DNA from 3 places in the Agrobacterium sp. 5Ca39 genome. Region 3 is predicted to be linked to each of the others. Evidence: riboswitches for the same ligand, from Rfam matches in the RefSeq annotation. Region 3 holds a riboswitch; each other region holds the start of a gene.

What was found. A riboswitch is a leader RNA that binds a small molecule or an ion and turns the genes downstream of it on or off. The one in region 3 is predicted to bind thiamine pyrophosphate.
Region 1: linked by a shared signal. The riboswitch ahead of thiC (phosphomethylpyrimidine synthase ThiC) and the one ahead of ACZ47E_RS17095 (ABC transporter permease) in region 3 are both predicted to bind thiamine pyrophosphate.
Region 2: linked by a shared signal. The riboswitch ahead of thiB (thiamine ABC transporter substrate binding subunit) and the one ahead of ACZ47E_RS17095 (ABC transporter permease) in region 3 are both predicted to bind thiamine pyrophosphate.

The regions. Positions count from the first base shown of each region.
Region 1 covers NZ_AP026436.1:2,195,411-2,199,896, forward strand. The annotation lists gene thiS (sulfur carrier protein ThiS) at 1-31, opposite strand, end outside; partial or broken gene thiO (glycine oxidase ThiO) at 1-1,002, opposite strand, end outside; gene thiC (phosphomethylpyrimidine synthase ThiC) at 1,004-2,827, opposite strand; TPP riboswitch at 2,922-3,033, opposite strand; gene ACZ47E_RS10930 (acyl carrier protein) at 3,216-3,467, shown strand; gene ACZ47E_RS10935 (acyl-CoA dehydrogenase family protein) at 3,467-4,486, shown strand, end outside.
Region 2 covers NZ_AP026436.1:2,351,272-2,355,757, reverse strand. The annotation lists gene ACZ47E_RS11640 (ABC-F family ATP-binding cassette domain-containing protein) at 1-719, shown strand, start outside; gene ACZ47E_RS11635 (VOC family protein) at 808-1,200, shown strand; TPP riboswitch at 1,246-1,356, shown strand; gene thiB (thiamine ABC transporter substrate binding subunit) at 1,394-2,407, shown strand; gene thiP (thiamine/thiamine pyrophosphate ABC transporter permease ThiP) at 2,427-4,067, shown strand; gene ACZ47E_RS11620 (thiamine ABC transporter ATP-binding protein) at 4,064-4,486, shown strand, end outside.
Region 3 covers NZ_AP026437.1:723,102-727,587, reverse strand. The annotation lists gene ACZ47E_RS17105 (carbohydrate ABC transporter permease) at 1-173, shown strand, start outside; gene ACZ47E_RS17100 (alpha-glucosidase) at 185-2,176, shown strand; TPP riboswitch at 2,213-2,315, shown strand; gene ACZ47E_RS17095 (ABC transporter permease) at 2,444-3,229, shown strand; gene ACZ47E_RS17090 (ABC transporter substrate-binding protein) at 3,226-4,176, shown strand; gene ACZ47E_RS17085 (hydroxyethylthiazole kinase) at 4,173-4,486, shown strand, end outside.

The sequences.
Region 1 (4,486 bases), on a different replicon from region 3:
CAAGCTCGTCGCCATTGACAAGAAGTTTCATGATCCTGTTCCTTCTGAGAAAGTTTGGCGAATGATGTCAGCCGCCTGCCGCGCCATGGTCGGAGAAAGCAGAAAGCCGTGCCGGTGCGCGCCGTTGATGAAAATGGTCCGGCAGTCCTGCATGACCTTGGGGAGATTGTCGGGATAAGCAGGACGCACACCCGTGCCGGATTCGATGATCCGAGCTTCCGCAAAAGCCGGATGCACGGCATAGGCGGCATTCAGGAACTCCATCATCGAACGGACGGAAATGGCCCCGGCATCCTCCGTCTCGATCATCGTCGCGCCCACCATGAAGCGGCCAGACTCGCGCGGGACGATGTAAAGCGGAATGCGCGGATGCAACAGCCGGACGGGACGGGAGAGGGATAGCTCCGACGTAGCGAGGTAGAGCATCTCTCCACGCACGCCGCGTAGGTTGGAAATTTCTCCCACTGCCGCAGCTCCGGTGCAGTCCACCGCCCGGTCGAACAATCGTTCATCGACAGGGATGCCCATGTGGAACCGCACACCCATGATAGAAAGCCGCTCATGCAGCGATTTCAGCGCGAGACGCGGATCGAGATGCCCCTCGCCCGGGAAATAGAGCCCGGAGCGGAAGCGACCCGCAAGATCGGGCTCCAGAGCGGCGATCTCGCCCTCATCCACCCAGCGATAACCGCTGGTCCGCGATGCGAAACGCGTGAGCTCTGCCTTGTCGCGTGCTGGCGCGACGACCAGCGTGCCATTGCGAACCACAAGGCCGGGAGTTGCCTCGTCCCACCAGTCAAGCGCCACCTTGCCAAGCGTCAGGACCGCTTCCTCCGCATTTTCGCGCTCACACCAGGGAGCCAGCATGCCGCCGGCATAAAACGACGCTCCACGAGAAGGCTCGGCATTGCGCTCCGACACCTCGACAACAACGCCCCTCCGCGCCAGTTCGAAGGCCGCCGTCAAACCGGCGACCCCCGTTCCCTTGACAAGGACGTGCATTTTATTCGGCATTCGCAGGCGTCGGAAGCGGCATGTAAAGCTCACCGCCTTCCTTGAAGCGCGCGGCCATGGCCTCAAGCCCCTCCTTCTGCGCCTCGGCGCGGATATCGTGGGAAATCCGCATCGAGCAGAATTTCGGTCCGCACATGGAGCAGAAATGCGCAACCTTGTGCGCCTCCTTCGGCAGCGTCTCGTCATGGAAGGACCGAGCCGTATCGGGATCGAGCGACAGGTTAAACTGATCCTCCCAGCGGAACTCGAACCTTGCACGCGACAGCGCATCGTCCCGCACCTGTGCGGCCGGATGACCCTTGGCAAGATCGGCGGCGTGAGCGGCGATCTTGTAGGTAATGACACCCACCTTCACGTCATTACGATCCGGCAGACCGAGGTGTTCCTTCGGCGTAACGTAGCAGAGCATGGCGGTCCCGAACCAGCCGATCATTGCAGCACCAATGCCGGACGTGATGTGGTCGTAACCGGGCGCAATGTCCGTGGTCAGCGGCCCAAGCGTATAGAAGGGCGCTTCGCCGCAGGTCTTCAACTGCTTGTCCATATTCTCCTTGATCTTGTGCATCGGCACGTGGCCGGGGCCTTCGATCATCACCTGGCAATCCTTTGCCCAAGCGATCTGCGTCAACTCACCCAGCGTTTCTAACTCCGCAAACTGCGCCGCATCATTGGCGTCAGCGATCGAGCCGGGACGCAGGCCATCGCCCAGCGAGAAGGAGACATCGTAAGCACGGCAGATGTCGCAAATCTCGTCGAAATGCTCATAGAGGAAACTTTCCTTGTGGTGATGAAGACACCACTTGGCCATGATCGAGCCGCCGCGTGAGACGATGCCGGTGACGCGGTTGACGGTGAGCGGTATGTAATGCAGCCTGACGCCGGCATGGATGGTGAAATAATCCACACCCTGCTCCGCCTGCTCGATCAGCGTATCGCGGAACACTTCCCAATTGAGGTCTTCGGCAATGCCGTTCACCTTCTCCAGCGCCTGATAAAGCGGCACGGTTCCGATCGGAACCGGCGAATTACGGATGATCCATTCGCGGATATTGTGGATGTTGCGGCCGGTCGAAAGGTCCATGACCGTATCCGCACCCCAGCGGATGGCCCAGACCATCTTCTCAACCTCTTCCGCCATTGAGGAGGTGACGGCGGAATTGCCGATATTGGCATTGATCTTGACGAGAAAATTGCGGCCGATGATCATCGGCTCAAGTTCCGGATGGTTGATATTGGCTGGAATAATGGCGCGGCCCGACGCCACTTCCTGACGCACAAATTCCGCCGTGACGTAATCAGGAATATGCGCGCCGAAACTCTCACCGTCACGCGCGAGCTTCTCCTTCGCTGCCTCGCGCCCGAGATTTTCGCGAATGGCGATGAATTCCATTTCGGGCGTGATAATGCCCGCCCGCGCATAGGCAAGTTGCGTCACCGCCTTGCCCGCCGTCGCTTTCAGCGGCTGATGACGTACACCAAATTCAGGCGTCAGGCGTTCGCCTGTGGCAAAACCGTTATCCTCCGGCTTGACGTGCCGACCCTCGTAAGCCTCGACATCACCGCGCGCGACGATCCAGTCATGACGCAGACGCGGCAGACCCTTTTCGATCAGGACCGGATGGTTGGGGTCGGTATAGGGACCTGAGGAATCATAAACCGTGACCGGCGGCTCGCCCGCCGTCGGGTGCACTGCGATCTCGCGCATCGGTACGCGGATATGCGGATGCAAAACGCCCGGCTTATGGATTTTCGTGGAGGCGGCATGCGGGCCGGTTGTAACGACGAGCGGTATAGTCTTGGCAGCGATATTCATCTTGAGGCTCCAAAGTTTAACAGTGGAGACCCAGTTCGAGCCGGAATGATGGAAAATACCTGTGTGCCGAAACGCGGCGCCATGCGCCGCCCGACATCAGGTCTTTGCACCGTCCCTACGCCAGTATGAACTGGATCAGGTTCAACGGGTCACTGCGCATGAAAGCAGAATCTCAGCCCCTTGACGGGACACCCCTGGTGAATGGCCCCAGCAAAAAACACCCTCAGGCTTTTGTCAAGACCGGCGATCCATGCTTGGCAAAGGTGCGGGAATGGCGCATGCTGCCGTTAGTTGTAATTAACCTAACGGTTTAGGCGAATATTATCGTTTGCAACGTAACCATAAGCACAAACCATCCTGATGTGAAATTCATGGGAGATACGTCGGAATGAATGCGACTATACGTGAAATACTGGCAAAATTCGGCCAGCTTCCAACCCCCGTCGATACGATTGCAGATGAAGCCGATCTTTACGCGGCGGGCCTTTCTTCCTTTGCATCGGTGCAATTGATGCTCGGCATCGAAGAAGCATTCGATATCGAATTCCCGGACAATCTGCTGAACCGCAAGTCTTTCGCCAGCATCAAGGCCATTGAAGACACTGTTAAACTCATTCTCGATGGTAAAGAGGCAGCCTGATGAACGTCACCGTCGCGCCGCAGGATGAAACGCTGTCCGCGCGCGCGGGCCGTGTCGCGGCAATTGCCGCCAAATATGCGGACGAGGTGGATGTCACCGGCCGCTTTCCGCAGGAAGCCGTTGATGCATTGAGGCAGGAACGTCTGCTCGGCATACAGGTCCCTTCACTGCTGGGCGGCGAAGGCGCCTCCCTTCAGGAAATCGCCGATATCTGCGCCCGGCTTGGGCAGGCCTGTTCGGCAACGGCGATGATTTTCGCCATGCACCACATCAAACTGTCGAGCCTTGTGGAACATGGAGAGGCGAGCGCATGGCACGCCGACTTCATGCGCCGCGTCGCCGGCGAACAGCTTCTGCTCGGTTCCGCCACCACCGAAGGCGGCATCGGCGGAAATCTGCGTAACTCCATCTGCGCAATCGAAGTCGAAGGTGATAGCTGCCGGCTGGAGAAGGACGCCACGGTTATTTCTTATGGCAGCAACGCCGATGCGATCCTGATTACGTCGCGCGCCCACAAGGATGCCGCGCCCGCCGATCAGGTGATGACCGTCTTCCTGAAAAACCAGTATACGCTTGAGAAGACCCATGTTTGGGATACGCTCGGCATGCGTGGCACCTGTTCGGACGGCTTCCTGTTCCGCGGCGAAGCGCCGGCGGCGCAGATTTTCCCAAAGCCTTTCGCAGAAATCGCTGCACAATCCATGCTTGCAAGCTCGCATCTGCTGTGGAGCGCCGTCTGGTATGGTATCGCGTCGGATGCGGTGCTGCGCGCCCAATCTTTTGTCAGAGCTGCGGCCCGCAAGTCGCCCGGAACGGCTCCTCCCGGCGCGATCCGCCTTGCCGAGGTTTCCACCAAGCTGCAGGTGGTGAAATCCAACATCATAGCCGGTATCAAGGCCTACGAGGACACCAAGAGCGATCCGGAAAAATTGATGTCGATGGCCTTTGCCGTTGCCATGAACAATGTGAAAATCTGCTCTTCGGAAACCATTCTCGAGATCATCGACCACGCCATGCTG
Region 2 (4,486 bases), on a different replicon from region 3:
GCCGGGGCGACAATCTTCTCGTCAATGGCGAGGTGAAGCATGTCACGGGTTATATGAAGGACTTTCTGTTCCAGCCGGAACAGGCCCGCACACCCATCCGCAACCTTTCCGGCGGCGAGCGTGCAAGGCTCATTCTGGCGCGTATTCTCGCCCGGCCGACCAATCTTCTGATTCTCGACGAACCGACCAACGATCTCGATATCGAAACGCTGGATCTGTTGCAGGAGATCGTGGCCGGTTTTTCCGGCACGGTCATCCTTGTCAGCCACGACCGTGATTTTCTTGACCGTACGGTCACCTCCACCATCGCGCCGGCCAATCCCGATCAACCGGACGGACGCTGGATCGAATATGCCGGTGGCTATTCGGATATGATGGCGCAGCGCAAGGGAGCTGCGGAAGAGAAACGAAAAGCTGAGAGACAGGAAAAGGCGAAAGCCGCACCTTCAGCCCCGTCTTCGCAGGAGCCTGGAAAGGCCAAGGCCAAGCTTTCGTTCAAGCAGAAATTCGCCCTCGAAAATCTCCCCAAGGAGATGGAGAAGGCGCAGGAAGAGATTGCAAAACGCGAGCAGCGCATGGCCGACCCGGAACTCTTCGCCAAGGATCAGGCGGCCTTCAACAAGCTGGCGCAGGAAATGGAAAAGCTGCGCGAAAAACTTGAGGCCATGGAAGAGGAGTGGCTGGAGCTGGAGATGCTGCGCGAGGAACTGGAAGGCTGAGGACGATCTTTCCGGCCGCCCCGCCATCCGCCTTTGACAGGACCGCGGAAATGCCGTTTGCTGTCCCGGTTCGGAGGAGTTCAACACCATGCGCATGATCTTCGTCAACCTGCCCGTCAAGAATATCGAGACATCGAGAGCCTTCTTCACGACACTGGGTTTCACCTTCAATCCGGAATATTCCGATGACCGCACGCTCTGCATGATTGTCGAGGAGAACATCTTCGTCATGCTCCTTCAGGAAGAGCGTTTCCGTGATTTCATCAACGGCGACATCGCCGACGCCAAGCGGAGTACCGAGGTACTGACCTGTCTTTCCGCCGGAAGCCGGGAGGAAATCGACCGTATGATCGAGGCAGCGCTCGCGTCAGGCGGCAGCCACTGGAAACCCGTTCAGGATCACGGATTCATGTATGCAGGCAGTTTTCAGGATCCCGACGGCCACGTCTGGGAACTGGTGCACATGGCGCAGCAGGGTTGATGGCAGCCATCTTGCCAAGACGGGTCTGCGGGACTACACCATTATCTTGATCTAACGGGGTGTCTTTCGCGCTTGGGCGCAAAAGGCTGAGAGGCTTGCCAACCCGAAGAACCTGATCCGGTTCATACCGGCGGAGGGATTAGACGGCTTTCATGCAGGCGGCTATTTCCCTCCTCGTTTTGAGGAGATATTCGTGCGCCGTCGTATTTTTGTAAATTCCATTATTGCCGTTTCCATGCTTCTGCCCGGCTTCGCAGTTGCGCAGGAAAAACCGGAACTGACGGTCTACACCTATGAGAGCTTTGTTTCTGAATGGGGGCCCGGTCCCAAAATAAAGGAAGCTTTCGAGAAGGTGTGCGCTTGCACCGTCAATTTTGTCGGCGTGGCGGACGGCGTGGCGCTTCTCAACCGGCTGAAATTGGAAGGTCCGGGGTCCAAGGCGGATGTCGTCGTGGGACTTGATACAAATCTGGTCGCGGAGGCGAAACAGACCGGCCTTTTCGATGTCAGCGGCGTTGATGCATCAGCGGCCAAGGTACCCGGCGGCTATGAGGACGATGTGTTCGTTCCCTATGATTACGGCCATTTCGCTATCGTCTATGACACCCAGACGCTGAAAAGCCCACCAACGAGCCTCAAAGAACTCGTGGAAGGCGACCCCGCCCAGAAGATAGCCATTCAGGACCCGCGCACCTCGACGCCGGGACTGGGGCTGCTTCTGTGGGTGAAATCGGTTTATGGCGACCAGGCGCCGGAAGCCTGGGCAAAGCTCAGGAAGCGGATCCTTACCGTTACGCCGGGCTGGTCGGAGTCCTACGGGCTCTTCACCAAGGGGGAGGTGCCGATGGTGCTGTCCTACACGACTTCGCCCGCCTATCATATGGTCGCCGAAAAGACGGATCGTTATCAGGCCGCAGCTTTCTCCGAAGGACATTACATCCAGATCGAAGTGTCAGGCCTTCTCAAAAACGCGCCGCACAAGGATCTTGCAAAGCAGTTTCTCGCATTCACCCTCACCTCCGGTTTTCAGGATACCATTCCCGAAAACAACTGGATGATGCCAGTTGCGGCAACCTCCGCCCCCCTGCCGGAGGCCTTTTCCAGGCTCGTCGTGCCGCAGAAGACTTTCCTGATGCAGCCGGAAGAGGTCGCGAAAAACCGCAAGGCATGGATAGACGAATGGCTGACGGCCATGAGCATGAATTGAAGAAGAGGCGCGTCCACGCATGATGCTGCGTCGCGATTACCGGCGGTCAATCATTTTCGGGACGGCGGCTTTTGCCGCCGTTTTCCTGTTCATGGCGCTCGCCGTGTTTGCGCTTCTGTCCTTTGATGCGGGTGCATCCGCTTCCGGCATTTTGGACCCTTATACATTGCGTATTCTGCGCTTCACGGTTTATCAGGCGACGCTCTCCACCCTTCTTTCCATCATTCTTGGTCTTCCCGTGGCCTTGGCACTCTCCCGGCAGCGGGAGTTTCCGGGAAGGATCTGGATCATCCGGTTGATGGCAGTGCCGATGGGGCTGCCGGTGATCGTCGGCGCCTTCGGTATCATTACCATCTGGGGGAGGCAGGGTGTCTTGAATACGCTTCTTGTTTTCGCCGGCGCGGAAGAACCTTTCAGCATTTACGGTCTTTCCGGCATCCTCATTGCTCATGTGTTTTTCAATCTGCCGCTTTCCGTCCGGTTGTTGCTGGCCGGGCTGGAGCGTATTCCGGGCGAATATTGGCGCATGGCGGCGAGCCTCGGCATGGGGCCGATCTCGGTTTTCCGTTTTGTCGAATGGCCGGCCGTGTCCCGGCTTGTTCCGGGTATCGCCGGCCTCATCTTCATGCTTTGCGCCACCAGTTTTACGCTCGTGCTCCTTCTGGGCGGCGGGCCGGCGGCGACCACCCTGGAGGTCGCTATATACCAGGCGCTGCGGTTCGATTTCGATCCGCAGCGGGCGATCGCGCTCTCGGTTCTGCAGATCGTCCTCACCGCGGCCCTGCTCGGCCTTCTGGCCTTCCTGCCGTCGCCGGAAGCGGAAATCGCTTCACTTGGCCGGCCTGTGCGCCGTTTCGATGCGGGCCGGGCGGCGGCCCGCCTGTGGGATGGTCTAATCATCGTTTCCGCGGTGCTGTTGATCGGACTGCCGCTGGTCGCCATTGTCTTCTCGGGGGTCCAGGCAGACCTGCCGCGCCTCATCACAGCACCGGTCTTCCTGCGCGCGGCGACGACAAGTCTTGGGATTGCCGCGTTCTCGGCAATTTTCGTGATCATCGTCAGCATGGCGATCATCCGCGCACGTCAGGCGGTCAGCGCGAAACGGCGGGCCGCGCGGCCTCTTCACCTCTTGTCCAGCGTTCTCGGCGCGGGATCGTCTCTGGTTCTGCTGGTTCCGCCCGTGGTGCTCGGAAGCGGATGGTTCCTTCTCTTGCGGCCTTTCGGTGACGTCGCTGTTTATGCCCCGGTTCTCGTGGCGCTCATCAACATGCTGATGGCCCTGCCGCTTGCCATGCGGGTGCTGGAGCCGGCCGTCACCAGTCATTTTCTCCGCACCGGCCGACTTTCCGCCAGCCTCGGGCTTCAGGGTCTGCCGCGGCTGCGGTTCGCCGATCTGCCCGTCCTGTGGCGGCCGCTGGCCATGGCATTTTCCTTCGCGATGGCCCTGTCGCTTGGCGATCTCGGCGCGGTTGCCCTGTTCGGTTCAGAGAATTTTGTCACCTTGCCGTGGCTCGTCTATAGCAATATGGGCAGCTACCGGACCAACGATGCCGCCGGTTACGCCTTTCTTCTCGGTGTGGTCTGCCTGTTGCTTGCTGCAACCGGCGTATCGCGACATTCACAACCGGAGCAGGCAAAAGCGGCAGAGGCGATGACATGAAGGGCGACGATTTCGCAGTGCAGCTTGACAGGGTCAGGCTGCGGCTTGGAACGCAGGATTTCGACCTCGACTGTGCGTTTCCGCAGGGGCAGGTCACCGCTGTCGTCGGTGCATCCGGTTCGGGAAAATCGACACTGCTTAACCTCGTTGCCGGTTTCGAGTTGCCGGATTCCGGCCGCGTGATGATCGGCGGACGGGACGTGACGACGCTCGACCCTTCCGAAAGGCCTGTCTCTTCGATCTTTCAGGACAATAATCTTTTTGCCCATCTCGACGTTTTTACCAATGTCGCGCTTGGTATAAGCCCCACGCTCAGATTACACGCGGAAGACCGGCAAAGGATAAATGTTGCGCTTGCGCGCGTTGGTCTTTCGGGTTTCGACAAGCGTTTGCCGGGCACGCTCTCCGGAGGAGAAAGG
Region 3 (4,486 bases):
CTGCGCTACGCACACTGCCCGTTGGCATCCAGCTTTATCAGGGGGAGTTCGCTTTCCCCTGGCCGGTCATTTCGGCAGCGTTGGTGGTCGGTATCGTGCCGGTCGCGATCCTCATCGTCATCTTCCAGGAACGGGTTGTCTCTGGCCTCACCGCCGGTGGTCTCAAGGGCTAAAAGGTTAAGTCATGCATTTCGAAAAGACCCACGATGGATTTACGCTTGCGATCGGTAACCGCACCATCCTTTCCCATTCGCCCGACGAGCCGGCCCTATTCGCCGGTTTCGGCAAAGAGCGGATGGATATGTATCGCGGCAATTTCGATATCGAAGACTACGTCATCGAACGAACCGCCCTGCGCCACGCCGAGGTGAGCGGCGACAGCGTCACGCTTTCCTCCGCACCGGGACAGACCCCTCGCCTTCGCCTGACACTCGAAAGCAATGCCATCCTGCTGACAGCGCTGGACAAGACCATCAACCGTCTCTGGCTGCGCGTCTTTGCGGAAACGGACGAGCATGTCTGGGGCGGCGGCGAGCAGATGTCCTATTTCGACATGCGCGGCCGGCGCTTTCCGCTCTGGACCTCCGAGCCCGGCGTTGGCCGCGACAAGACCACCGAAATCACCTTCAAGTCTGACGTCAACGGCAAGGCAGGCGGTGATTATTACAACACCAACTATCCGCAGCCGACCTATCTCTCGTCGCGTAGATACGCGCTGCATGTGGAAACGAGCGCCTATTCGGTCTTCGATTTCCGCAATGGCGATTTCCACGAGATCGAAATCTGGGCCATCCCGGAGAAGATCGAATTTTTGGCCGGCGACAGTTTCACCGATATCGTCTCCGCGCTGTCCCTACGGTTTGGACGGCAGCCGCAAATGCCGGAATGGATATATAATGGCGCGATCATTGGATTAAAGGATGGCGTCAATTCGTTTGCGCGGCTGGAGAAAATCCGCGCAGCAGGAACGCAGGTGTCGGGCCTGTGGTGTGAGGACTGGGTGGGGCTTCGCCAGACATCCTTCGGCGCACGCCTGTTCTGGGACTGGCAGGCGAACGAAACCCGTTATCCGCATCTGCGCCAGAAGATCGCCGAGCTTGCCGATCAGGGTATCCGTTTTCTGGGGTACGTGAACCCCTATCTCTGCGTTGACGGCCCGCTTTTCCCGGTGGCCGAACAGGCCGGTTATTTCGCAACGGATGCGGAAGGGAAAACGGCGCTGGTGGATTTCGGCGAGTTCGATTGCGGCGTGGTCGATTTCACCAATCCGGCTGCCGCCGACTGGTTTGCCGAAGAAATCATCGGCAAGAACATGCTGGATTTCGGCCTTTCCGGGTGGATGGCTGATTTCGGCGAATATCTTCCGATCGATATAACGCTCTTCAACGGTGTCGACGCTAAGCTGATGCACAATGCATGGCCCACCCTGTGGGCCGAGGTCAATGCAAAAGCCGTCGAAAGCCGCGACAAGACCGGCGAAACGCTGTTCTTCATGCGCGCAGGCTTCACCGGAGTGCAGGCCCATTGCCCCCTCATCTGGGGCGGTGACCAGTCGGTCGACTTCTCCCGTCATGATGGGCTTGTCACCGTCATTTGCGGCGCGCTTTCATCCGGCCTCATGGGCAATGCCTATCACCATTCCGACATCGGCGGTTACACCAGCCTGTTCGGCAATGTCCGCACCGCGGAACTCATCATGCGCTGGACGGAGATGGCCGCCTTCACGCCTGTCATGCGCACCCATGAGGGCAACCGCCCGCGTGACAATCTGCAGATCGATCAGGATGAAGCGGTTCTCGCCCATTTCGCCCGCATGACGACAGTCTATGTCGCGCTTGCCCCCTATCTGAAATCGCTCTCCGCCGAAGCGGCCAGGACGGGGCTTCCGGTGCAACGCCCGCTTTTCCTGCATTACGAGAATGACCGGCAGACTTACGCCATTCAGGACAGCTATCTCTATGGCCCCGACATGCTGGTGGCCCCTGTCTGGAAAGCGGGAGAAGCGCAACGCACTCTCTATCTTCCGGGCGATGGCCAGTGGGTACATCTGTGGAGCGGCGTGCATCATCGCGGTGGAAACGAGGTTACCGTGGAAGCACCACTCGGCCGGCCCGCGGTTTTCTACCGCGCCGATAGTGGCAACGTCACCCTGTTTGAACAGCTCCGCACCATCTGAGCCGTTGACAGCCAGCTAAAAAAACGACAGTTTCCGACCCATTCCGAGGGGAGCACCAGACGGTGCTGAGATGGCGTTGAGCCGGACCCTTGAACCTGATCCGGATCATGCCGGCGTAGGAACGGAAACTGTCGCGCCTTTGAGGCGCTGCCCTTTCTCTTCTCCGCTTTGTCCTGATCTCCGCGATTGTCACGTGTGGAGACCGAATGATGATGCTGAAAGTTTTTGTCCGTCGCACCCGGTGCGTCTGCGTCTGAGGTTCGGCTCATGCGTGCCGCCCATGCGTTGAACGGTGTCGGTCTCCTGCTTGTTCTCTGGCAGGCAGGCACATGGCTGTTCTCCCCACCCCGTTATATCCTGCCGGCGCCGGCCGATGTCGCCGCGGCCTTCCTGCGCCACCCCGGTTTCCTGTTGGGGCAGGCCATGGTTACATTTCTCGAAATGGCCGTTGGACTGACGGCCGGCGTCCTGGTCGGTATTCTCGTGGCTTTCTCCATCGCGGCAATCCCCCGTCTCGGTCGCCTCGTCTGGCCGATGGTTCTGGTTTTGCAGGCCTTTCCGGTCTTCGTGCTGGCGCCCATCCTCGTCCTCTGGTTCGGCTTCGGCATGGCCTCGAAAGCGGTGATGACAGCGATCATCATCTTCTTTCCCGTCGCCTCCTCCTTCACCGATGGCCTCAACCGGACGGATCGCGCCATTCTCGATGCCGCCTCGCTGACGCAGGCAAGCCACTGGCAGGTTCTCACCCGGTTGCGCGTGCCACTGGCACTGCCTTCGCTTATCTCCGGGCTGCGGGTGGCCGCACCCCTCGCACCGCTGGGCGCTGTCATTGGCGAATGGGTTGGCGCATCGGCAGGGCTTGGATTCGTGATGATCCAGTCAAACGCCCGCATGCAGACCGACACGATGTTCGCCGCCATGGCGATACTCGCCATCATGGCGGTGCTGCTGCGACTGGCGGTGGATCGCGCCACCGCCCATCTGGCGCCCTGGGCCAGGGAAACAGAACACACCATTCCTTTCGGGTATTTACGGAGACTTTCAGCATCATGAAGCGAACTCTTCTTTCTTTCGTCGTCGCGGCGACAAGCATATTTGCCCCCGTTCAGTCACAGGCGGCCGACAGGCTTACGGTATTGCTGGAATGGTTCGTGAACCCCGACCATGCGCCGATGGTCATCGCGAAAGAGCGGGGCCTTTTTGCGGATGCGGGGCTCGAAGTTGAACTTGTTCCTCCGGCAGATCCTTCCGCCGTTCCGCGCCTCGTTTCGGCAAAACAGGCCGATATCGGCGTGCACTACCAGCCCAACCTCTATCTCGACCACGATGCCGGCCTGCCGCTCGTCCGTTTCGGCACACTGGTCGAAACGCCGCTAAACACCGTCACCGTGCTGGCTGACGGACCGATCAAAAGCCTGAAGGACCTGAAGGGCAGGAAAGTCGGTTTTTCCGTATCCGGCTTCGAGGATGCCATGTTGAAGCGCATGCTGGAAAAGGACGGTCTGACGAAAGACGATGTGGAACTCATCAACGTCAATTTCTCCCTGTCGCCATCGCTCATCGCCGGCAAGGTGGACGCCACGCTCGGCGGTTTCCGCAATTTCGAACTGACGCAGATGAAGCTCGAGGGCCACGAAGGCCGATCCTTCTTTCCCGAGGAACATGGTGTTCCGGCCTATGACGAGCTGATCTTCGTCACCCATCGCGATCTCGCAACAGACAGCCGCCTGCCGCGTTTCCTCTCCGCCGTGGAACAGGCCGCTATTTTCATCACCAATCACCCGCAGGAATCCTGGCAGCTTTTCATCAAGGCCTATCCCAATCTCGATGACGCACTGAATAAGCAGGCTTTCTTCGACACAGTGCCGCGTTTTGCCAAGCGCCCTGCCGCACTCGACCGCGCCCGCTATGCGCGTTTTGGCGCCTTCATGCAGGAAATGCAGCTCATCAAGCAGGCGCCGGCGGCGGACGAAGTCGCCGTGGAGCTACAGCAGCCATGACAATCCCTTTCCCCACGACCACGCAGGCCGCCGAAATCCTTGAAAAAGTCAGGCAAGCGCGTCCGCGCGTACATTGCCTTATGAATACCGTGGTGCAAAAATTCACCGCCGACGGGATTACCGGTGTCGGCGGCATTCCCTCCATGACCACGTCGCTGGAGGAAATCGAAAGCTTCGTTACCAAGGCGGATGCGCTGACCATCAATCTCGGCACGCTGGATGCGGAACGGCGCAAGGTTATCCTGCTGGCAGTGAAGATCGCCAACGCCTCAGGCAAGCCCTGGATCGTCGACCCCGTGCATTGTGACTA